DNA from 4 places in the Janthinobacterium sp. P210006 genome. Region 4 is predicted to be linked to each of the others. Evidence: predicted binding sites of a transcription regulator. Region 4 holds the regulator's gene; each other region holds the start of a gene.
What was found. The regulator sigma-54, encoded in region 4, starts transcription at its own class of promoters, with help from an activator protein. The targets are predictions, from matches to a motif close to TGGCANGNAANCTGCTTT.
Positions count from the first base shown of each region.

Region 1: the regulator sigma-54 is predicted to act here: its motif matches at 2,080-2,097, upstream of glnA (type I glutamate--ammonia ligase).
Region 2: the regulator sigma-54 is predicted to act here: its motif matches at 2,914-2,931, upstream of urtA (urea ABC transporter substrate-binding protein).
Region 3: the regulator sigma-54 is predicted to act here: its motif matches at 1,870-1,887, upstream of adh (aldehyde dehydrogenase).

Region 1 is NZ_JAZARD010000005.1:113,484-119,439, forward strand. Features, by position in the region: gene VPH41_RS23865 (TAXI family TRAP transporter solute-binding subunit) at 1-1,262, shown strand, start outside; gene VPH41_RS23870 (rhodanese-like domain-containing protein) at 1,348-1,809, opposite strand; gene glnA (type I glutamate--ammonia ligase) at 2,195-3,610, shown strand; gene VPH41_RS23880 (DUF4124 domain-containing protein) at 3,793-4,275, shown strand; gene glnL (nitrogen regulation protein NR(II)) at 4,283-5,371, shown strand; gene ntrC (nitrogen regulation protein NR(I)) at 5,420-5,956, shown strand, end outside.
Region 2 is NZ_JAZARD010000001.1:1,814,117-1,820,072, reverse strand. Features, by position in the region: gene urtB (urea ABC transporter permease subunit UrtB) at 1-1,469, opposite strand, end outside; gene urtA (urea ABC transporter substrate-binding protein) at 1,608-2,861, opposite strand; gene VPH41_RS08165 (DUF4349 domain-containing protein) at 3,061-3,846, opposite strand; gene VPH41_RS08160 (transglutaminase-like domain-containing protein) at 3,863-4,462, opposite strand; gene VPH41_RS08155 (DUF2760 domain-containing protein) at 4,716-5,303, shown strand; gene VPH41_RS08150 (Hsp70 family protein) at 5,300-5,956, shown strand, end outside.
Region 3 is NZ_JAZARD010000009.1:7,086-13,041, reverse strand. Features, by position in the region: gene VPH41_RS28295 (TonB-dependent receptor family protein) at 1-466, opposite strand, end outside; gene VPH41_RS28290 (beta-propeller fold lactonase family protein) at 671-1,627, shown strand; gene adh (aldehyde dehydrogenase) at 1,973-3,493, shown strand; gene VPH41_RS28280 (DUF779 domain-containing protein) at 3,549-3,938, shown strand; gene VPH41_RS28275 (PQQ-dependent methanol/ethanol family dehydrogenase) at 3,990-5,735, shown strand.
Region 4 is NZ_JAZARD010000004.1:194,137-200,092, forward strand. Features, by position in the region: gene hprK (HPr(Ser) kinase/phosphatase) at 1-625, shown strand, start outside; gene rapZ (RNase adapter RapZ) at 846-1,709, shown strand; gene VPH41_RS20615 (enoyl-CoA hydratase/isomerase family protein) at 1,710-2,795, opposite strand; gene hpf (ribosome hibernation-promoting factor, HPF/YfiA family) at 2,949-3,308, opposite strand; gene VPH41_RS20625 (RNA polymerase factor sigma-54) at 3,378-4,856, opposite strand; gene lptB (LPS export ABC transporter ATP-binding protein) at 4,861-5,616, opposite strand; gene lptA (lipopolysaccharide transport periplasmic protein LptA) at 5,616-5,956, opposite strand, start outside.

The DNA.
Region 1 (5,956 bases), on a different contig from region 4:
TTTGCGCGCTGGCGTACTGGCTGGTCGACCCGGCGCCGCCGCGCCAGGTGAGCTTGTCGACGGGGCAGGACAATAGCGCGTACGAAGAGTTCGGCAAGAAATATGCGGCCACCCTGGCCAAGCACGGCATCAAGGTGACCTTGCAGCCATCGCTGGGCTCGCAGGAAAACCTGCAGCGCTTAAACAGCGGCAAGACCGATATCGCCTTCGTGCAAAGCGGTTCGACGGAACACGCGGATGCCGAGCGCCATGGCCTCATTTCGTTGGGAAGTCTATTTACGGAACCCGTCTGGCTGTTCATGCGCGAAGACAAGGCGGTGACGGAACTGACGCAATTGAAGGGCATGAAGATCAACCTGGGGCCGGAAGGCACGGGCGTGCCCAGCCTGTTCCGGCAGTTGCTGTCCGTGAATGGCGTGGAAGCGAAGGAGCTGACCGTCAGCGACTTGCAGAACACGCCCGCCACGGTGGAGCTGCTGGAAGGGCGCATCGACGGCCTCGTGTTCAGCTCGGCGCCGGAAGCGCCGCTGATCCAGATGCTGCTGCAAACGCCGGGCATCAAGCTGTTTGATTTTTCGCAGGCGGAGGCGTACACGCGGCGCCTGCCCTTCCTCACGCATGTGGTCTTGCCACGTGGCATCGTCGACCTGGGGCAGAACATCCCCCCGCAGGACTATCACCTGATCGCGCCGACGGCCACCCTGGTGGCGCGCGAAGACTTGCATCCGGCCCTGGTCGACCTGTTCGTGCAGGCGGCGGCCCGCATCCACGGGGGCACGGGCTGGTTCCAGCAGCAGGGGCAGTTCCCGTCCGCGCGCTACACGGAAATTCCCGTGGCGCCCGAAGCGCTGAAATTCTACAAGGATGGCGCGCCCGTGCTGCAGCGCTATATGAGTTTCTGGCTGGCCAATTTCTTCGATCGCATGTGGGTGCTGGTGGTGGCCCTGGGCGCCCTGATCCTGCCCCTGTCGCGCGTGGTACCTCCCCTGTACGTGTGGCGCATCCGCTCGCGCGTGTACCGCTGGTACGGCCAGTTGCGCACGGTGGAGCAGGCGCTGGAAGACGTGCCGCAGGACCAGCGTGCGCACGTGTATGCCGAGCAATTAAAACGGCTGGACCAGATCGAGGAAATGGTCAACCAGATCTCGATACCGCTGTCGTTTGCGGATGGCCTGTACGGCTTGCGCAGCCACATCAATTTCGTGCGCAAGCGCATATTGACCCTGATGGGCGAACATCCCGAAGCAGGCGAGCCGGCCTGAGCGCTTAACCCGCTTAAACGAGGGTGATCGACAGCTTGCGGCCCACCAGCGCGGCGGCCCGCCAGATCAAACACTGTTCAGATAGTCAGGCGCCCAGCCACGGCAAGCCCGCCTTGCACCAGCCGCCGATCTGCTTGCGGTGGCCGTCGGCATCCTTGTCGCCCTCGAAGCCTTCGAGGATGTCGAAGCAGTTGATATAGCCGTGCTCGGTTGCCAGCTTGGCCGCATGGCGCGAGCGCACGCCGGAGCGGCACAGGAACAGCAGCACCTCGTCCTTGCCCGCCTGGGCCGCCAGTTGCGCGAGGAAGTCGGGATTCGGCACGCCGCCCGGGTAGGTGGCCCACTGCACCGCGCCATGCTGGGTATCGGCGATGTCGACCCGGCCGACCCAGTCGCGCTCGGCATTCGTGCGCACGTCGATGAGCTTGACGGCGGCATCGCCTTGCAGCAGCGCATATGCTTCCTGCGGCGTCACGGCGCCGGCATACGGCGTACCTTCATTGGCCCGGCTGCGGGCGATGGTCAGGATGTCGGCGGCGGTAATCATGGCGTCCTCGGTGAAAGTGGGCAGGTGTGTACGATTATAGTGCGCCGTCCGCGCCCCGCAAACGGGAATCCATGGTGCACGGCGCACGCACCACAAGGAGGCATTTTTCAGGAATTCGCACAAAATGCACGATAATGGTGCGTTATTCGTTTTTTGCACTTGCTTAGTGCATTCTTGATTGGACGCAAACGCTGCGTGGAAATCGCGGGCAGGAAAACTTTCACTGGGATGGCAGTCATTTTGCTGCCTGCCCCAGGGCGCTCCGGGAGCTGGCATGGAATCTGCTATGATCCTTATGAGTTTTGGTGGCACGCAATGTTTGCTTCGCTTCATCAGCCCAGACGCACTTAGGTCGGCTCACCCCACATTCATTTAGGAGATACGCATGGCAATGACAGCCGCAGAAGTCTTGAAGATGGTAGAAGAAAACGAAGTCAAATTCGTTGATTTCCGCTTTGCCGATACCCGTGGTAAAGAGCAGCACGTGACGGTTCCCGTGTCGCACTTCGATATGGACAAATTCGAGTCGGGCCACGCCTTTGACGGTTCTTCGATCGCTGGCTGGAAAGGCATTGAAGCCTCCGACATGATCTTGCTGCCGGATCCAAACACGGCCAATATCGACCCGTTCATGGAAGAAACGACCCTGTTCATGCAGTGCGACGTGATTGAACCGTCGGACGGCAAGGGCTACGACCGCGACCCGCGCTCGATCGCGAAACGCGCCGAAGCCTACCTGAAATCGTCGGGCATGGGCGACACCGCCTACTTCGGCCCTGAGCCGGAATTCTTCATCTTCGACAGCGTGCGCTGGAAGATCGACATGTCGGGCTGCTTCGTCAAGATCGGTTCGGACGAAGGTTCGTGGTCGACGGGCAAGGACATCGAAGGCGGCAACAGCGGCCACCGTCCTACCGTCAAGGGCGGCTACTTCCCCGTGCCACCAGTGGACAGCTTCCAGGACATGCGTTCGGAAATGTGCCTGATCCTGGAATCCTTGGGCATCCCGGTTGAGGTACATCATCACGAAGTGGCCGGCGCCGGTCAGAATGAAATCGGCACCAAGTTCTCGACCCTGGTCGAGCGCGCCGACTGGACGCAAAACCTGAAATACGTGGTGTGGAACGTGGCGCACAGCTATGGCAAGACCGCCACCTTCATGCCGAAACCTATCGTTGGCGACAACGGTTCGGGCATGCACGTGCATCAATCCGTATGGAAAGATGGCAAAAACCTGTTCGCTGGCGACGGCTATGCCGGCCTGTCCGATTTCGCCCTGTACTACATCGGCGGCATCATCAAGCACGCCAAGGCACTGAACGCGATCACCAACCCGGGCACCAACTCGTACAAGCGTCTGGTACCAGGCTACGAAGCGCCAGTGAAACTGGCGTACTCGGCGAAAAACCGTTCCGCGTCGATCCGTATCCCGCACGTGGCCAATCCAAAAGGCCGCCGCGTGGAAGCGCGCTTCCCGGACCCGCTGGCAAACCCGTACCTGTGCTTCGCCGCACTGCTGATGGCCGGCCTGGACGGCGTTGCCAACAAGATCCATCCGGGCGAAGCTGCCTCGAAAGATCTGTACCATCTGCCGCCGGAAGAAGATGCACTGATCCCTACCGTGTGCGCTTCGCTGGAAGAAGCACTGGACGCCCTGGACAAGGACCGCGAGTTCCTGACCCGCGGCGGCGTGTTCAGCGATTCCATGATCGACGCTTACCTGGAACTGAAAATGCAGGACGTGCAGCGCATGCGCATGACCACGCATCCAGCCGAGTTCGACATGTACTACTCGCTGTAATGGCGCCACGCCGGCAATGTGCCGGTAGTGAATAAAAACGCGGGTGAGGCGATGGTCTCGCCCGCGTTTTTTTATGCCGCGGCCCAATGCGGCGCCAGGGCGGTGTTGTATAGTCGGCCCAGGAACGTTGCGGCATGCGCCGACAGGAGTGAAGATTGAGCAAGCATTACAGAATGGCGCTGATGGCAGGATTGCTGGGCGCGGCAGCACAGGCGCACGGGCAGCTGTATGTGTGCGCCGATGCGCAGGGACACAAGACGTACACGGACAGGAGTGCTGGCAAGCATTGCCAGCTGCTCGACTTACCGGGCGCCATGACGGAGCCGCCGCGCAAGACGGCGCCGCTGGCAGGCGCGCCGGCACGGTCCGCCACGCAGGCGGTGGCCACGGCAGCGCCTGCCGCCGGCGCGTTTCCCAAGGTCGATGGCGCCGAGCAGCGCGCGCGCGACCTGGACCGGCGCCAGATCCTGCAGGACGAATTGCGCAGCGAAGAGCAGAAACTGGCGGCGCAGCGCCTGGAATTTAACGGCGGCCAGCCTGAGCGCCAGGGCAATGAGCGCAACTATGCGAAATACCAGGAAAGAGTGGCGCAGTTGAAGGACAACATTAGCCGGACACAGCAAAACGTCGAGGCCCTGAAACGCGAGATTGCCAATATCCGATGACGAGACCATGACCATAGACCACCATTCCACCCGTCCCGCCCACCTGGCCGGCCTCGATTTACTGGCCTCGGCCGTGATCCTGCTCGATGGCGACGGCCGCATCGGCTATGCCAACGCGGCGGCGGAAAACCTGCTGGAAAGCTCATTGAAGGCCCTGTCGCGGCAAAAGCTGACGGCCCTGTTCCTCAATCCCGAGGAGTTGGCCGGCATTTGCGCGCAGGCGCTCGAGCACAAGTTTTCCGACTTGCGCCAGGACCTGACGCTGGAGCGCCTGGGGCGCGAGCCGCTGCGCGTGCACAGCATCATCAGCGCGCTCGATGCGCCGCGCGACGGCGTGCTGATCGAGCTGCGCGAGAACGTGCAGCAGTTAAAGCTCGACCGCGAGGAGCGCATCCTCGACCAGAGCCAGGTCAACAAGGAGCTGATCCGCAACCTGGCGCATGAAATCAAGAACCCGCTGGGCGGCATCCGCGGCGCGGCCCAGCTGCTGGAGCTGGAATTGCCGGCCCTGCACCTGAGCGAGCTGCGCGAATACACGCAAGTGATCATCAAGGAAGCAGACCGGCTGCAAACCCTGGTTGACCGCCTGCTGGCGCCGCACCGCCGCCCGCACATCGTGGGCGACGTGAATATCCACGAAGTGTGCGAAAGGGTGCGCAGCCTGATCCTGGCCGAGTTTCCCAGCGGCCTGACCATTTCGCGCGATTACGACGCCTCGATCCCCGAGTTTCGCGGTGACAAGGAACAATTGATACAGACCGTGCTCAATATCGCGCACAACGCGGCACAGGCGCTGGCTGAGCGCATCGAGGCGGGCGATGCGGAGCTGATTTTCAAGACGCGCGTGGCGCGCCAGGTGACCCTGGCCAAGGTCCGTTACAACCTGGCATTAGACTTGCATATCATTGACAATGGACCGGGCATCGCACCCCAGATCCGCGACCGGATTTTCTACCCGCTGGTGTCGGGCAGGGAAGGCGGCAGCGGTTTGGGGCTGACCTTGGCGCAAACCTTCGTGCAACAGCACCTGGGCGTGATCGAGTGCGAAAGCCGGCCTGGATACACCGATTTCAGGATCGTTCTCCCCTTGCCATAAGCGAGGAAGTATCCCACCCATGAAATCCATTGCGGGACGCACACACTAATGAAGCCAATCTGGATAGTTGACGACGACGAATCAATCCGCTGGGTGCTGGAAAAAGCCCTGGCGCGGGAAAATCTCGCCACCAAGAGTTTTGCCAATGCGCGCGACGCCATCGCCGCACTGGAATTCGACACGCCGCAAGTGCTCGTGTCCGACATCCGCATGCCGGGCGCGTCCGGCCTGGAACTGTTACAGACGGTCAAGTCGCGCTTTCCCGGCTTGCCTGTCATCATCATCACGGCGTTTTCCGACCTCGATTCGGCCGTCGCGGCCTTCCAGGGCGGCGCCTTCGAATACCTGGCCAAGCCTTTCGATATCGACAAGGCCGTCGAGCTGATCCGCCGCGCGCTGGAAGAAAGCCTGCGCGAGACGAGCGTCGAGTCGGGCCCGTCGGAAACGCCGGAAATCCTCGGCCAGGCACCCGCCATGCAGGAAGTGTTCCGCGCCATCGGCCGCCTGTCGCAATCGAATGTGACGGTGCTGATCACGGGCGAATCCGGTTCCGGCAAGGAACTGGTGGCGCGCGCGCTGCACAAG
Region 2 (5,956 bases), on a different contig from region 4:
CCCAGGCCCAGCGCGGCGATCACGGTGCCGGCCAGCTGGCCCACGCCGCCCAGCACCACCACCATGAAGGAATCGACGATGTAGCTCTGGCCCAGGTCCGGCCCCACGTTGCCCAGCTGCGACAGCGCCACGCCGCCCAGGCCCGCGATGCCGGAACCGAGGCCGAAGGTCAGCATGTCGACCTTGCCCGTTGCCACGCCCACACAATCGGCCATACGGCGGTTTTGCGTGACGGCCCGCACGAACAGGCCCAGCCGCGTCTTGTTCAGGATCAGCCACACGGCCGCCACGACCACGATGGCAAAGGCGATGATGGCCAAGCGGTTGTACGGCAGCACGAGGCCGCCCAGCACGGTCACCCCGCCCGACATCCAGGCGGGATTGGCCACTTCCACGTTTTGCGCGCCGAAGATCGTGCGCACCAGCTGCATGAGGATCAGGCTGATGCCCCAGGTGGCCAGCAGGGTTTCCAGCGGCCGGCCATACAGCCAGCGGATGACCGTGCGTTCCAGCACCACGCCCACCAGGCCGGAGACGAAAAAAGCGGCCGGCAAGGCGGCCAGCAGGTAGGCGTCCTGCAGGCCGGGCAGATAGGTGCGGAAGAACAGCTGGCACAGATACGTCGTGTAGGCGCCTATCATCAGCAACTCGCCATGGGCCATGTTGATGATGCCCATCAAGCCAAACGTGATGGCCAGGCCCAGCGCGGCCAGCAGCAGCACGCTGCCCAGGGAAATGCCATAAAACACATTGCCGGCAAATTCCATGCGCTGCACACGTCCCTTGATCTGGCGCATGGTCTCGATGGCGGCCAGCTGCACGCCCTCGTCAGGCTCGCCGGCCTTGCCATCCGGTCCTGTATCGAGCATGGCTTGCAACGCGGGCAGCAGGCGCGCATCGCTGCTACCAGCCAACGCCTGCACGGCGGCCTTGCGCGTGGCCGCGTCGGGCGCATGCAGGTTGGCGCTGGCGATCAGCACCTGCAATATCTGCCTGATGTCGGCGTCGCTCTCCTGCGCCAGCGCGGCGCGGATCAGGGGCAGCTGGGCGGGATCGACTGCCTTTTGCAAAGCTTGCGCGGCGGCCAGGCGCTGGGCGCGCTCCGGCGCCAGCAGCTGCAAGCCCGACAGGGCGCCGGCCACGGCCGCGCGCAAGCGGTTGTTGACCATCACGCCATCGATGCCGTCAGGCAGCGGCACGCGCTTGCCGCTTGCCGGGTCATACGCCTGCTCGCCATCGACGATGTAGACCTTGCCATCGGGCGCCGCATACAAGGCGTCGTCCTGCAAGGCTTGCAGAACCTTGGCCGCCTCGGGCGTGGCCAGGGCGGCGATCTGCGCCACGGCGGCGATCCTGGTATCGGGGTCGTCGCCGGATAGCGGCTTGAGCAGGTCCGCAGGGATGGCGGCATGCGCCATGGACGACAGGCACAGGCAGGCGAGGACCAGCAGTTTGAAGAGGAGCTGCATTTGCGTTCCAAAGAATGACTGCACAGGGATCTATGCTTACCCCAAAGGCGAGGACTGGGGTCGGATGGGGACGCCTAGTCCCTCAGGGTCCGACCCCGGCATTTGCGGGTGGGTGAATAGCGCCTACATAGCTAGCGCCTACAGCTTCTGCTTGCCCTCATTGCCCTTGATATACGGGCTCCACGGCTGGGCGCGTATCGGTTCCTTGGTTTTCCACACGACATTGAATTGCCCGTCAGCCTTGATCTCGCCGATCATCACGGGCTTGTGCAAGTGGTGGTTGGTCGGGTCCATGGTCAGGGTAAAGCCCGATGGCGCCTTGACGCTCTGGCCCGCCATGGCGGCGATCACCTTGTCCGTGTCCGTCGACTTGGCTTTTTCCACGGCTTGCGCCCACATGTGGATGCCCACATAGGTCGCTTCCATGGGGTCGTTCGTCACCACGGAACCCGCGTTCGGCAACTTTTGCGCCACCGCGTACGCCTTCCACTGCTTGATGAACGCCGCATTCACGGGGTTCTTGACGGATTCAAAATAATTCCAGGCCGCCAAATGCCCCAGCAGGGGCTTGGTATCGATGCCGCGCAGCTCTTCCTCGCCCACGGAAAACGCCACCACGGGCACGTCCGTGGCCTTCAAGCCCGCGTTGCCCAGTTCCTTGTAGAACGGCACGTTCGAATCGCCATTGATGGTGGAAATGACGGCCGTCTTGCCGCCCGTGGAAAACTTCTTGATGTTGGCCACGATGGTTTGATAGTCGGCATGGCCGAACGGCGTGTAGACCTCGCTGATATCGCTATCCTTGACGCCCTTGCTTTTCAGGAAGGCGCGCAGGATCTTGTTGGTGGTGCGCGGATACACGTAATCCGTGCCCAGCAGCACGAAGCGCCTGGCGCCGCCGCCATCCTTGCTCATCAGGTATTCCACGGCGGGAATCGCCTGCTGGTTCGGTGCGGCGCCCGTATAAAACACGTTCTTTTCCAGTTCCTCGCCCTCGTATTGCACCGGGTAGAACAGCAGGCTGTTGAGCTCCTTGAACACAGGCAAGACGGATTTGCGGGACACGGACGTCCAGCAGCCAAACACGACGGCAACCTTGTCCTGCGCCACCAGCTGGCGCGCTTTTTCCGCAAACAACGGCCAGTTCGACGCGGGGTCGACGACGACGGCTTCCAGCTTCTTGCCCAGCACGCCCCCCTTGGCATTGATCTCGGCGATCGTCATCAGCGCCACATCCTTGAGCGACGTTTCGGAAATGGCCATGGTGCCCGACAGCGAGTGCAGGATGCCCACCTTGATCGTGTCGGCGGCCAGGGCTGCCTGCATATAGGTGGACGTGGCCAGGGCCAGTGCGCCGGCGGCGGCCGCTTTCAGGATGATGCGTCGTGACATGGGGACTCCTGTGATGGGTTCGTGGGGGTCGAGCTGGGCATACGATGTTGTTAAAGCAGAATGCATGCCAGCGCCAGCAGGTGTCCCCCATGGTGCACGGGGCCGGCGCCGCACGAAAAAAAACCTGGCTGCACAAGGACTGTGCAGCCAGGTTTCAAATTGCCGTAAAACGGTGCGTCGCCGCATCCATCCCTATCCATCAATCCTTGCGCGGCACGCCTTTCAAGCGGCGCCAGCCCTTGCGCCCCAGCGGGAACAGCAGCACGAAAGCAATCAGCCACGGCAGGATGTAGGCCATGGCCGTGATGGCGTTGGCCACGCCTTCCGACAGGTTGTCCGTGAAATTGCCCAGCGCACGCTTGACGGGCGTCCAGAACGATTGCTTGCCTTCGGCGCTGATGGCCACGTTCAGCAAGTCCGTATCGATGCGCTGCATCAACAAGGCATTGGCCGCCGTCGCCTGCTCCAGTTCCACTTGCACAGTGGCCAGCTCCTTGCTCACCTTGATCAAGGCATCGACATTCGCGCCCGAGCGTTTTTCCAGGTCTTGCAATTGCGCCTGGTACTGCTTGAGCATTTCCAGGCGTTTCTTGCTGTCGAGCACGGGACGACCCAGGTCTTCCACCTTGGTGCCCTGGCTGGTGATCTCGCCTTCGCTCCCGACCAGCGCCATCATCTTCTTGATGCCGGCCGGCTTGGCGCGCATGCTGATGCGCGCATGCACGTAGCGGCCGCTATCGATGCTGGAATCGAGCAGCAGGCATCCGTTTTCCGTATCGGCCTTGCAGGCGGCCACGACTTTTTCGTACAGGGGCCGTATCTGCGCCTCCCCTGCCATCACGTCGACGTTATGTTCGTAGGCCAGGTAATCTTGCCCTTTACCCTCTGTGGCCACGCGCGTATCGCTGGGCTGGACAGAGCGGTTTGCCTTCCCGCAACCGGCCAGCAGCAACAGTCCGAACAGACATATAGAGACTTTTTTCATGATTTCTTTCTTCTAGTTATAGATGCTGCGGCAGCAGTTCGATATCGGGCAGATGCGCGGCCACCTCCTGCACGGTCGCATGGCCCGTCAAGGACGCCACCACCTGCGGCAATGGTTCCGCCCAGATTTCCGGCAAATCGCGCTCCTCCGGCGCCAGCACGGGAAAAGCCAGCTGCTCGCGTGGCGGCACGAACGCCGCGTCGACGCCCGGCTTGTTGCCGCGCGCATCGATGCGGTACCAGCCGTAGTCTTGCAAATACACGGCGTTCAAGCCATGCAGGCAGAACGGCGGCCCCGCCTCGCCCACGGCCAGGCGCTGGTAGCACAGGCCGGCAGGAATGCCGTTGGCGCGCAGCAGCGCAGCCAGCAGATGGCTCTTCGCATAACAATAGCCTGTGCCATGCTGCAAGACGTCGGACGCGCGGCAGGTGACGGGATTGCGCTGGTAATCCCAGCTGTGGGCAATCTCGTCGCGCACGAAGGCAAAGCAGCGGGCGGCGATGGCGGCATCGCCCGACACGCCTGCCGCCAGTGCGGCCGCCCTGGCGCGCACGGCCGGATGGTCGCTGTCGATATGCAGGCTGCTGGCTAAATACGGGGAAAAGTCGGTAGACATGGCATAAAGGCAATGCGAAAAGATAATGCGCGATTTTAGTCGAAGCGGCGCGCAATTCACCGTTTCTTTGCGCAGGAACAAAGAAAATCCACGTGCCAGGCTGGCTGCGCCGGGGGCGGCGACTTTGGCGGCGGCCCGGTAGCTGGTATCATGCGGGCAAACGCAGCCGGCCATATGGGCGCGGCACATGCACTACCCTGCGAAGCGGCCCCCGCCGCCGACGCCTCCCTACAGATCAGAGAAACGAGTTCCTATGAGCACTTCATCGTCCCATCCATCGTTCTGGCGCCGAGTCCCGCTGGCTTTCGGCGCCTTCTTCAGCACCCTGTCGGACGCCGCCTATGCCGCCCGCGTGGAAAAGCTGTCCCTGCCCGAGGCCGCCCCGGTGGCGCCAGTAGCCCCTGCCCCGGCGCCAGCCCCCGTGCCGACGCCGGCCGCCGCCCCCGTCATATTGAAGGAAGCCACGCCGGACGCGGCCCTGCAGTTGCTGGCCCTGCTGCAGCGCGAAGCGCGCCTGATCGACTTCACCCAGGAAAACCTGGGCAGCCATGCCGATGCGGACATCGGCGCGGCCGCCCGCGTCGTGCATGAAGGCTGCGCCAAGGTCATGCGCGAGTATTTCACCATCGACGCCGTGCGCCAGGAAGCCGAAGGCAGCCGCATCGTGCTGCAGGAAGGCTTTGACTCGGCCAGCGTGCGCCTGACGGGCAACGTGGTCGGTTCCGCCCCATTCACGGGCACCCTGAGCCACCGCGGCTGGCGCGCCTCCAGCGTGCGCCTGCCGAAACTGAGCCCGCAGCACGACGCCGCCATCCTGGCCCCGGCAGAGGTGGAACTGTGAGCGATCAAACCAACCCAAGCCCGCGCTACGCCATCGGCATCGACCTGGGCACCACGCACAGCGCCCTGTCGTATGTGAACCTGGTCGAGAGCGACGGCGAAAAGTCCAGCCACGGCGTGCTGAAGATGCCGCAACTGTCGGCGCCGGGCACCGTGGAAGACCTGTCGCTGCTGCCGTCGTTCGTCTACCTGCCCCACGCCGATGAAGTGGCGGCGGTCGACCTGGCCCTGCCCTGGGTCACCGAGGAAGCGGAAGCGCCGTTCGTCGTCGGCGAGATGGCTCGCAGCCGCGGCGCCACCACGCCCATCCGTCTCGTGTCGAGCGCGAAAAGCTGGCTGTGCCACCCGGGCGTGGACCGCCGCGCGGCCATTCTGCCGAACGATGCACCGGCCGAGGTGCCGCGCATCTCGCCCATCACGGCTGCCACGCGCTACCTGACGCACTTGCGCCAGGCCTGGGACCACGCCCACCCGCAAGCGCCGTTCGCCGAGCAGGAAATCACCGTCACCATCCCCGCCTCCTTCGACCCGGCCGCGCGCGAGCTGACGATGGAAGCGGCGCAGGCAGCCGGCTACGCTTCGCTGACCCTGCTGGAAGAGCCGCAGGCGGCCCTGTACAGCTGGATCCAGACCAGCGAAGGCCGCTGGCGCAAG
Region 3 (5,956 bases), on a different contig from region 4:
TGGCAGAAAACGGTCCGCGCAGCACTTCGATGCGCTCGGCCGTATCGAGGTTGAACGTGGCGGCCTGGCCCTGGCCATCGGGCATGCTGGCCGGAATGCCGTCGCTGATCAGCTTGACGCCGCGCACGCCGAAAGCCGAGCGGGCGCCGAAGCCCCGTGACGAGATCTGCAAGTCTTGCGCATAGTTCTGGCGGTTCTGCACGACCAGGCCCGGCACGGCGGCCAGCGCTTCCGACGCGTTGACGCGGATTTGCCCATCCTGGATGCGGGCGCTGTCGACCACGTCGATCGATGCCGGCACTTCCTGGCTGGGGTGGGCGATGCGGCTGCCGCTGACGACCACCGTATCCATCAGTTGTCCATTGGCGGGGTCTGCTGCTTCGGCGGCATAGACGTGGGGGGCCAGGGTGGCGCTGCCGGCAACAAACAGGCTGGCGATGGTGTTCAGGCGGAAACGATGCTGCATGCGGATTCTCCAATGTGAATAAAAGCCTGCTTGGTCGCGTGCGCGGCGCAGGTCTGCATAGTCTTATCAAGCAATATGCCTGCCATGTCTCCATTGGTGGGCGGAAATTATACGCTTGTCAGTGGCACGGCGTTTGCATGCAGCCATCGTCACTTGCGCCGCTCCCGCGCGCTTTTCCTGTGTTTTGCCATTGAAAAGGTGATTATGCCCAACTTCTTCTCGCGCTTGCGCCAGGTTTGCTGGCTGCTGCCTGCACTCGCCAGCACTGCCATCCAGGCCGCTCCGTTTGCCTATGTGCCCAACGAAAAATCGGGCACCTTGAGCGTGATCGACACGGCGACCGACCAGGTGGTGCGGCAGATTGCGGCTGGAAAACGTCCGCGCGGCATCGCCGCCGACCCTAGCGGACGGCAATTGTTTGTCACGGATGCGGCCAGCAGCGCTTTGCTGCTGATCGACAACGGAGCGGGCGCATCCCTGCGCACGGTGGCGTTGGGCAAGTCGCCCGAGGGCGTCAGCGCTTCCCGCGATGGTAAGTACGTGGCCGTGGCCGTCGAGGAAAACAATAGCGTGGCCTTGCTCGATGGCCAGACGGGCATCTTGCTCGCAGATATCAAGGTGCAAGGGCGCAACCCGGAACATGCCGTGTTCAGCCCCGATGGACATTGGCTGCTGGTCAGCGCGGAAGAGGCCGAGCAAGTCGATGTCATTGATGTAGCACAACGCCGCCAGGTGGCGTCCATCGCCGTGGGCTTGCGCCCGCGCGGCATCGGCTTCAGCCCCGATTCGGGCCGGGCCTACGTGGCGTGCGAACTGGTCAATGCCGTCTACGTGCTCGACATGGCCACGCGCAAGGCCATTGCCACTATTCCCGCAGGAAAGAATGCGAATGGCATCGCCGTCCATCCCGGCGGCAAGCAAGTGTATGTCTCGAACGGTATCGACGGCACGGTCATGGTGATCGACACGGCCAGCAACCAGGTGACGGCCACGATTCCCGTCGGCAAGCGTCCCTGGAATATGGCCATCACGCCCGATGGCGCCAAGTTGTACGTGGCCAATGGCCGCTCGAACAGCGTTTCAGTTATCGACACGGCCGGCGCACGCAAGGTGGCCGACATTGCCGTGGGTGAATTGCCATGGGGCGTGGTGATTCGCTAGCTCGCCTGGAACAGGTGTTCCAGTCTGGCACACCTGTTCCATTGTGCAGCGGCTGCGGGGCTCCGCAAGGCAAGGAGGGCGCTGGCCCGGATTGCAACAGGCTGCGCCAGCCTTGTTCAAAATGCAAACAGCGCCACGCCCACCGTCCAGGCCCCGCGCATGCGAGGAAAAGCGGCCCGGTATGGATGCCACGCCCTTGTAACGCGGGTAAAACCCGCTAAGTTTGTAGTGGGATGGCGAGCTGGCACGGCATTTGCGGAAGACTCCGTGTACTCACCCCATCTGTACCAGGACGTTTGATTTTAATTAAGTATTTCCATTCTAATTAACCCGATAGAGGACGACATGAATCTCGCAGACATCAGCAAGCTGGGCGTAGCCAATCCCTTCAAACAACGCTATGACAATTACATTGGCGGCAAATTCGTTGCACCAGTAAAAGGTGAATACTTTCCTAACATCACCCCGATCACGGGCTTGCCGTTTTGCGAAATCGCCCGTTCCACGACGGAAGACGTCGAGCTGGCGCTGGACGCCGCGCACGCCGCCAAGGAGGCATGGGGCAAGACGTCGCCGGCCGAGCGCGCCAATATCCTGAACCGCATCGCCGACCGCATCGAACAGAACCTGAGCCTGATCGCCACGGCGGAAACCATCGACAATGGCAAGCCGATCCGCGAAACGATGAATGCCGACATTCCGCTGGCCATCGACCATTTCCGTTACTTCGCCGGCTGCATCCGCGCGCAGGAAGGTTCCGTCGCGCAAATCGATGCGGAAACCTATGCCTATCACTACCATGAGCCGCTGGGCGTTGTGGGCCAGATCATCCCGTGGAATTTTCCCATCCTGATGGCCGTGTGGAAACTGGCGCCGGCCCTGGCGGCAGGCAATTGCGTGGTGCTCAAGCCTGCCGAGCAGACGCCGGCGTCCATCATGGTCTTGGTCGAGTTGATCGGCGACTTGCTGCCGCCGGGCGTGTTGAACATCATCAACGGTTTCGGCCTGGAAGCGGGCAAGCCGCTGGCCTCGAGCAAGCGCATTGCCAAGATCGCCTTTACGGGCGAAACGGGCACGGGCCGCTTGATCATGGGCTACGCGGCGCAAAACCTGATTCCCGTCACCCTGGAACTGGGCGGCAAGTCGCCCAACATCTTCTTTGAAGACGTGATGGATGCGGACGACGATTATTTCGACAAGTGCCTGGAAGGTTTTGCGATGTTTGCGCTGAATCAAGGTGAGGTATGCACCTGCCCATCGCGCGTGCTGATCCAGGAATCGATCTACGAGAAATTCATCGAACGTGCCTTGAAGCGCGTGGCCGCCATCAAGCAGGGCAACCCGCTCGACGCTTCCACCATGATCGGCGCGCAGGCCTCGCAGGAACAACTGGAAAAAATCCTGTCCTACCTCGATATCGGCCGCCAGGAAGGCGCCGAAGTGCTGGCCGGCGGCGAGCGCAACACGCAGGCGGGCGACCTGGAGGGCGGCTACTACGTGCGTCCGACCGTGTTCAAGGGCAACAACAAGATGCGCATCTTCCAGGAAGAGATCTTCGGGCCTGTCGTGTCCGTGACCACCTTCAAGGATGAGGCCGACGCGCTGGCGATTGCCAACGATACCTTGTACGGCCTTGGCGCCGGCCTGTGGACGCGCGACGGTTCGCGCGCCTTCCGCATGGGACGCGCCATCCAGGCGGGCCGCGTGTGGACCAATTGCTACCACCTGTATCCGGCCCACGCCGCGTTCGGCGGCTACAAGCAATCGGGTATTGGCCGCGAAAACCACAAGATGATGCTCGACCACTACCAGCAAACGAAGAACTTGCTGGTGAGCTATAGCCCGAAAGCGTTGGGCTTCTTCTAAACCGGCAACACGCGCCGCGCTTGCAGTCCGGGCGCGGCGCGCAGAAAGGGATGCCATGAGTGCAGCAATTGCCCGGGTGGTCGCCACCGATGCGGCGCTGGAAATGATGGACAAGTTGCGCGAGCGTCACGGCCCGCTGATGTTTTTCCAGTCGGGCGGCTGCTGCGACGGCAGTGCGCCCATGTGCTACGCACTGGGCGAGTTCGATGTCAGCGATACCGACATTTATCTCGGCAATTTGAATGGCACACCGTTCTACATGGGACTCGAGCAATTCGAGTACTGGGAGCATACCCAGTTGATTATCGATGTGGTCGATGGCAATGGCGGCATGTTTTCACTCGACAACGGCACGGGCAAGCGCTTCCTGACGCGCTCGCGCCTGTTCACCGATGAGGAGTGCGCCTTGCTGCATGCCCAGCCGCATGAGCACCGCAAGACTTGATACACACACATACTAATAAAACAGAGGGAGATGATTGTGCAGAAAAAAATCATGGGGATACTCGTCAGCCTGAGCCTGGTAGCGCCGGCATCGCTCGTTCACGCAGCGGATGCGGGCAATGTCACCACTGCCATGCTCGACAGCACGGCGAAGAATCCGGCCAGTGTCCTGTCGTTCGGCATGGGCACGCAGGGCCAGCGCTATTCGCCGTTGACGCAGATCAATGACAAGACCGTGGCCAAGCTGGTGCCGGCCTGGTCGTTCTCGTTTGGCGGCGAAAAACAGCGGGGCCAGGAATCGCAGCCGCTGATTCATAACGGCAAGATGTTCGTCACGGCATCGTATTCGCGCATCTTTGCCGTCGACTTGAAAACGGGCGCCAAGCTGTGGAAGTATGAGCATCGCTTGCCGGACGGCATCATGCCCTGCTGCGACGTGGTCAACCGCGGTGCCGCCCTGTACGGCAACCTGGTGATCTTCGGCACCCTGGACGCGTATCTCGTGGCGCTGGACCAGAATACGGGCAAGATCGTCTGGAAAGAGAAAGTTGACGATTACGCGGCCGGCTACTCGATGACGGCCGCGCCGCTCATTGCCGAAGGCTTGCTGCTGACAGGCGTGTCGGGCGGGGAATTCGGCATCGTGGGCCGGGTCGAAGCGCGCAACCCGATGACGGGCGACCTCGTGTGGAGCCGTCCGACGGTGGAAGGCCATATGGGCCACCGCTACGACAAGGATGGCAAGGCCATCGATAACGGCGTGTCCGGCACCGTCAACAAGACCTGGCCCGGCGACCTGTGGAAAACGGGCGGCGCCTCGACGTGGATGGGCGGCACCTACGATCCGCAAACCAGGCTCGCGTACTTCGGCACGGGCAACCCGGCGCCGTGGAACAGCCATTTGCGTCCCGGCGACAACCTGTACTCGTCATCCACCGTGGCGCTCGACGTGAAAACGGGGCAGATCAAGTGGGCGTATCAGAATACGCCGAACGATGCCTGGGATTTCGATGGCGCCAACGAGTTCGTCACCTTCGACATGGATGGCAAGCGCTACGGCGGCAAGGCCGACCGCAACGGTTTCTTTTACGTGATCGATGCCAGCACGGGCAAGCTGCAGAACGCCTTTCCGTTTGTGAAGAAAATCACCTGGGCCAGCAGCATCGACCTGAAGACGGGCCGGCCGAACTACATCGCCGCAGGCCGCCCTGGCGACCCGACCAAGGGAGAGGAAGGCAAGAAGGGCACGACCGTGTTTGCCGCGCCCGCTTTCCTCGGCGCCAAAAACCAGATGCCGATGGCGTACTCGCCGCAAACCAAGCTGTTCTACGTTCCCGCAAACGAATGGGGCATGGATATCTGGAACGAGCCGATCAGCTACAAGAAGGGCGGTGCCTTCCTCGGCGCAGGCTTCACCATCAAGCCCCTGTTTGACGACTACATCGGCGCCATGCGCGCCGTCGATCCGAAGACGGGCAAGATTGTATGGGAAATCAAGAACAACGCGCCGCTGTGGGGCGGCGTGATGAGTACGGCCGGCAATCTGGTGTTTTACGGCACGCCGGAAGGCTTCCTGAAAGCCGTCGACGCAAAGACGGGCAAGGAGCTGTGGAAATTCCAGACGGGCTCCGGCGTCGTGGCGCCGCCCGTCACCTGGCAGGATGGCGACACGCAGTATGTGGCCGTCGTTTCCGGCTGGGGTGGCGCCGTGCCGCTGTGGGGCGGCGAGGTGGCCAAGAAGGTCAACTTCCTGGAACAGGGCGGTTCCGTGTGGGTCTTCAAGCTGGCATCGAAGTAACGGGGTGAAGCATCCGGGCCACTCGGATGGGTGTCTCCCTGTCCGCCGGATGTTTTCTTTTTGCTGACGGCGCAGGCCGTCAGTTTTTTGTTTACCTGTCCGCCCGCCATGCCTGCTGGCGGTCAAAAAATGAACACTGGCAGTGGCGGTTGATCCGCTGCTGCACAAGTGAAATACGCTTTTTCTCTTTCTCCCTCTGAGCCGCGCTGGGCACGCTTATT
Region 4 (5,956 bases):
CATCTGCGACGAACAAAACATTCCCCTGTTCTCCACCCCGCTGCCGGCCGCGCAAGTGATCGATTTCCTGCGCGTCTACCTGTCGAAAAAACTGGCGCAGCGCATCATCATGCATGGCGTGTTCATGGACGTGCTGGGCGTGGGCGTGCTGATCACGGGCGATTCGGGCCTGGGCAAGAGCGAACTGGGGCTGGAGCTGATCTCGCGCAGCCACGGCCTGGTGGCCGATGACGCCGTCGAGTTCTCGCGTATCGCGCCCAACATGATCGAAGGCCGCTGCCCGCCCCTGCTGCAAAACCTGCTCGAAGTACGGGGCCTGGGCTTGCTCGACATCAAGGCCATCTTTGGCGAAACGGCCGTGCGCCGCAAGATGCGCCTGAAACTGATCGTGCACCTGGTGCGCCGCAATGCGCTGGAAGAAGAAGTCGAGCGCCTGCCCTTCCTGTTCCCCACGGAAGACGTGCTTGGCTTGCCCGTGCGCAAGGTCGTCATCCCCGTCGCCGCCGGCCGCAACATCGCCGTGCTGCTGGAAGCAGCCGTGCGCAATACGATACTGCAGCTGCGCGGCATCGATACCTTGCAGGAGTTCATGGAGCGGCAACGTTTGGCAATGAGCGGCGACTAGCGTTGCAAGGAGTCCTCGCTCGTAGGCGAGGACCGTTTCGCAGGCGGAGAGCAGTGCTCTCCGAAATCCCTGCTACACCAACGTTTGGCAATGAGCGGCGACTAGCGTTGCAAGGAGTCCTCGCTCTTTTGTTTAACCAACACCACAAGCCGAATTGCAATAGTTTGTAAAGATAATTGCCTCGGGAGCACAGTGCCGATCTTTATTGTATGATCGGCATATGCATATCGTCCTTATCACCGGAATATCCGGTTCCGGTAAATCCGTTGCGCTCAATGTGCTGGAAGATACCGGTTACTACTGCGTCGACAACCTGCCGCCGGCTTTGCTGCCCAGCCTGGTGCAAACCCTGCTCGACGAAGGCACACCGCAACTGGCCGTCGCCGTCGACGCGCGCAGCGCCGAGTCGCTGACCAGCCTGCCGCACAATGTGGCCCTGCTGCGCGACCAGGGGCACGACGTGAAGGTCATGTTCTTGACGGCCACCACGCATTCGCTGGTGGCGCGCTTCTCGGAAACGCGGCGCAGCCATCCGCTGTCGCACGAATTGCGTCCGAACCAGAATCCAGCCAGCCGCCGCACCCTGATCGAATGCATCTCGGAAGAACGGGAACGCCTGTCGGCCATCGAACAGTTGGGCCATGTGATCGACACCTCGGAACTGAGCGCCAACAAGCTGCGCGCCTGGATCAAGGATATCGTCGCTTCCGAACGCGCGCCGCTGACCCTGTTCTTCGAATCGTTCGCCTTCAAGCTGGGCGTGCCGCTGGATGCCGATTTCGTCTTCGACGTGCGGGCCTTGCCGAATCCCTATTACGACCTGGCGCTGCGGCCTCTCGACGGCCGCGACGCGCCCGTGATCGCCTTCCTCGACGCGCAGCCCAGCGCGCTGGAACTGCTGGCCGATATCCGCGCCTTCATCGAGAAATGGTTGCCATCATTTAAGTCCGACAACCGCAGCTACCTGACGGTGGCCCTCGGCTGCACGGGCGGCCAGCACCGTTCCGTGTACATGGCCGAACGGCTGGCGCAATACTTCGGCCCCAACGAACGGGTCGTCCTGCGCCACCGCGAGCGCAGCTAGTTAGTCGAGGTGGCGCAGCGGATGCGCCGCGGCCGGCCAGACGGGAGCGAAGAAGCGCGCCACCATGGCCGCATCGACGTCGTCCAGGCTGGCGGGCTGCCAGCGCGGCGCATTGTCCTTGTCGACCACGAGCGCGCGCACGCCCTCGATGACTTCCCCATGTTCGAAATTGTGGCGCACCACCGTGCGCTCGAGGCGCAGGCAGTCGGCCACGCCCAGGTGGGCGCCCCGCTGCAGCAATTCCAGGGTCACCGACATCATCAAGGGAGAGCGCAGGCGCATGGCCGCCAGGGCCTTGCCGGCAAACGCGCTGTCGTCCTGTGCCAGCGACGCCATGATGGCTGCCACGGAAGGGGCGCTGAAATGGCGGTCCAGCGCCGCGCGCGCCGTGGCCAGCGCAGAAACGCCCGCCTGGGACTGGAATGGCGCGGCCAGAGCCTTGATGGCGACCGGCAAGCCTTCACCGGGCGTCGATTCGAACAGGGCCAGCAGCGCCCCCATCTGCGCCTCGGGCAGGTACACATCGGCCAGGCCCGTGTACAGGGCGTCGGCCGCGTTGATGGTCAAGCCCGTCAAGCCCAGATACAAGCCCAGCTGGCCGGCCAGGCGGGACAGGAAATAACTGCCGCCCACGTCCGGGAACAAGCCGATATTGACTTCCGGCATGGCCATGCGCGTACGGCCCGTGACGATGCGCAGGCGGTTGCCGGGCCCGGCTTGCGCCACGCCCATGCCGCCGCCCATCACCACGCCATCCATCACGGCGATATACGGTTTCGGATAGAAATGAATGAGATGGTTGAGCGCATATTCTTCCGTGAAGAAATCTTCCAGCTGCGCGCTGCCACCTTGCGGCGTGGCCCGGCCCGCATCGTAAAAGAAACGGATGTCGCCACCGGCGCACAGGGCTTTTTCACTGCTGGAACGGATCACCACGGCGTCTACCTGCGGATCGTCGCGCCAGGCCAGCAAAACGGCGCTCAGGGCGCGCACCATGTCCAGCGACAAGGAATTCAGGGCTTTCGGGCGGTCGAGCACGATGTGGCCCGTGCGGTTGCGGATGGAGGTCTGGACGAAGTCGCTCATGGCAGAATGGAAAGAAGTAAGTATGGGAACATTCTAGCGCCTTCGGATGGAACATTGCGTTCCCATGGCGCCCCCTGGCAAGGGCGACAGGCGCAAAAAAGGGCGCAATGTGCGCCCTTAGTTGATCACAGCCGGTTGAAAGTCGCGGCCCGCTCAGGCGGCGGCGAATTCTTCTTCCGAGCTGTCTGGCAGATGCTTGATCGCCTCTTTACCGTGCCCTTGCACTTTGGTTTTGTATTTCATCACTTGCCTGTCGAGCTTGTCGATCAGGGCATCGATTGCGGCATACAGGTCTTGCGCCAGGCTTTCCACATAGACGGTCTTGCCGCTCAGACGCAGATTGACTTCAGCCTTTTGACGTTTTTCTTTCTCTTTGAGGTTATCCACGGTCAGAATCACGGCGATATCGATGACTTGATCGAAATGACGTTTCACACGCTCCAGCTTCGTTTGTACGTATTCACGGATGGCTGGTGTCACTTCGAGATGATGTCCGCTGATGGTGAGATTCATACACACTCCTAAAGATGATCGGGTTCGTGCGGTCCATCGTATCCGGCCCGCAGAGGAACCGAAAAAAACTTACAAACACTTACGCAGGCTCACTGGCGGAATTTTTAATGCTTCCCGGTATTTGGCAACAGTACGTCGCGCAATCACCATGCCTTGTTCCCCCAGCATGTCCGCAATCTTACTGTCGGATAAAGGATTTTTAGGGTCTTCTGCTCCTGTCAGTTGCACGATCAATGCCCGTATCGCCGTCGATGACGCTTCGCCCCCCGCTTCGGTGGCGACGTGGCTACCAAAGAAATATTTCAACTCGAACATGCCGTGCGGGGTCAGCATGTACTTTTGAGTTGTTACCCGCGAGATAGTACTCTCGTGTAAACCCAGTGTATCAGCTATTTCACGGAGCACAAGGGGGCGCATGGCAACGGCCCCATGCGAGAAAAAGTTCTTTTGTCTTTCTACTATCGCCTGTGCCACGCGCAGTATCGTGTCGAAGCGCTGGCGCATATTCTTGATCAGCCACTTGGCTTCCTGCAACTGTGCGCCCATGGCGCCTTCGCCCTTGCCCTGCTTGAGCAAGTTGGCGTACATGGCGTTGACGCGCAGGCGCGGCATGACGTCGTTGTTCAAGGTGACTTGCCAGCCATTGCGCGCGCGCTTGACGACGACGTCGGGCACCACGTAATCGGACACGTCGGAGGCAAACACGGCGCCCGGATGCGGATTGCACTGGCGAATCACCGTCTGCGCTTCGCGCAAGTCTTCATCGTCGCAATCGAGGGCTTTTTTCAGCTTGTTGAAATCGCGCTGGGCAAACCAGGCCAGGTGCTTTTCCACGATGACGAGGGCCATGCGCCGCGTCACCATGGCGATATGGGGCAAGCGCTTGATCTGCAGCGCCAGGCATTCAGACGCATTGCGCGCGCCCACACCGGGCGGATCGAAACTTTGCAGCAGCGACAAGGCCGTGCGCAGCTCGTCGGCGTCGATTTCCAGCTCGTGCGGCAGGCGCGCCAGGATGTCGTCGAGCGACTCTTCCAGGTAGCCATTGTCGTCGAGCGCGTCGATGATCAGCTCGACCAGCGCGCGGTCGCGCAATTCGAGCACCGTCACGCGCATCTGCTCCATCAGGTGCTCGCGCAGGGTGCAGTGATGGGCTTCGAGTTGCGGGCGGGAATCTTCGTCGTCGGGCGTCTTGCCCCGGCTCGCTTCGCTCCAGTCGCTGTCGCCGCCGTCCGCGGCAACCGGGCCCTCGCCCGCCTCGCCGTCAAAGGTTTCCCCTTCGGCCGGTGCCGCAGGCGCTTCCTGGCCTGGCGGCTGGGGCGGCGCTTCGGCCGGCGCGGCCGTGGAACTCAAGGCGCCGTCGGACAGCAGGCGCAGCGAACGGTCGAGCGGATCATCGAGACGCTCGAGCAAAGGATTGTCCGTCAGCAATTGCTCCAATTCCTGGTGTAATTCCAGGGTAGACAATTGCAACAGGCGTATCGATTGCTGCAACTGCGGCGTCAGTGCCAAATGCTGCGAAGTGCGCAGCTGCAATGATTGTTTCATTGGCTCACATACGGAAGTGTTCGCCCAGATAGACCCGGCGTACCGACTCGTTCGCGATGATGTCGTCGGGGCGTCCCGACGCCAGCACCGAGCCCTGGTTGATGATGTAGGCACGGTCGCAAATACCCAGCGTCTCGCGCACATTATGATCGGTGATCAGCACGCCGATATTGCGCTCCTTCAAGAAGCGCACGATGCGCTGGATCTCGATCACGGCGATCGGATCGACGCCGGCGAACGGTTCGTCCAGCAGCACGAAACGGGGATCGGTGGCCAGCGCGCGGGCAATTTCCACGCGGCGGCGCTCGCCGCCCGACAGCGACAGCGCCTGGTTTTCGCGCAACTTTTCAATCTGCAAATCGGCCAGCAGTTTATCCAGGCGCACCTCGATCTCGGCCTTCGTCAGCGGACGGCCTTCGACGGTCTGGATTTCCAGCACGGCGCGGATATTGTCTTCCACCGTCAGCTTGCGGAAGACGGAGGCTTCCTGCGGCAGATACGACAGGCCCATCTGGGCGCGCCGATGGATCGGCAGGCTGGAAATATCCACGCCGCTGATATCGATGCTGCCGCCATCGGACGGCACCAGGCCGACGATCATGTAGAACGAGGTGGTCTTGCCGGCGCCGTTCGGGCCCAGCAGCCCCACCACTTCGCCGCATTCGACTTGCAGCGAGACGTCATGCACGACCTGGCGCTTGCCGTAGGTTTTTTGCAGCCCGCGAACGATCAGGGTACTGCCGCAACGTGTATTGTCCATTATTTCTTTCCTGGCGCAGGCGTGGCCGGCGCTTTCTCCGCCGCCGGTGCCTTGGTCTTCGGCTGGATCACCATGCGCACGCTGCCGCCATCCGGGGTGCTGGTGCCGCTGTCGGAATTTTCCATCGTAAACACTTCCTTGCGGCTGTCATACGAGATGAAGGCGCCGTTGGCCACGTCCGTCGGCTTCGTGCCTTCCAGGCGCGTCAGCTTGGCCTTGGAAAACAGTTTCACCACTTCCGTCTTGTTGTTGTATTCCACGCGCTCCGCTTCGCCTTCCACCCACAGGTCGCCCGCGCCATCGCGCTTCTGGCGGAAGGTGGCCAGCTTGCCGGGATCGG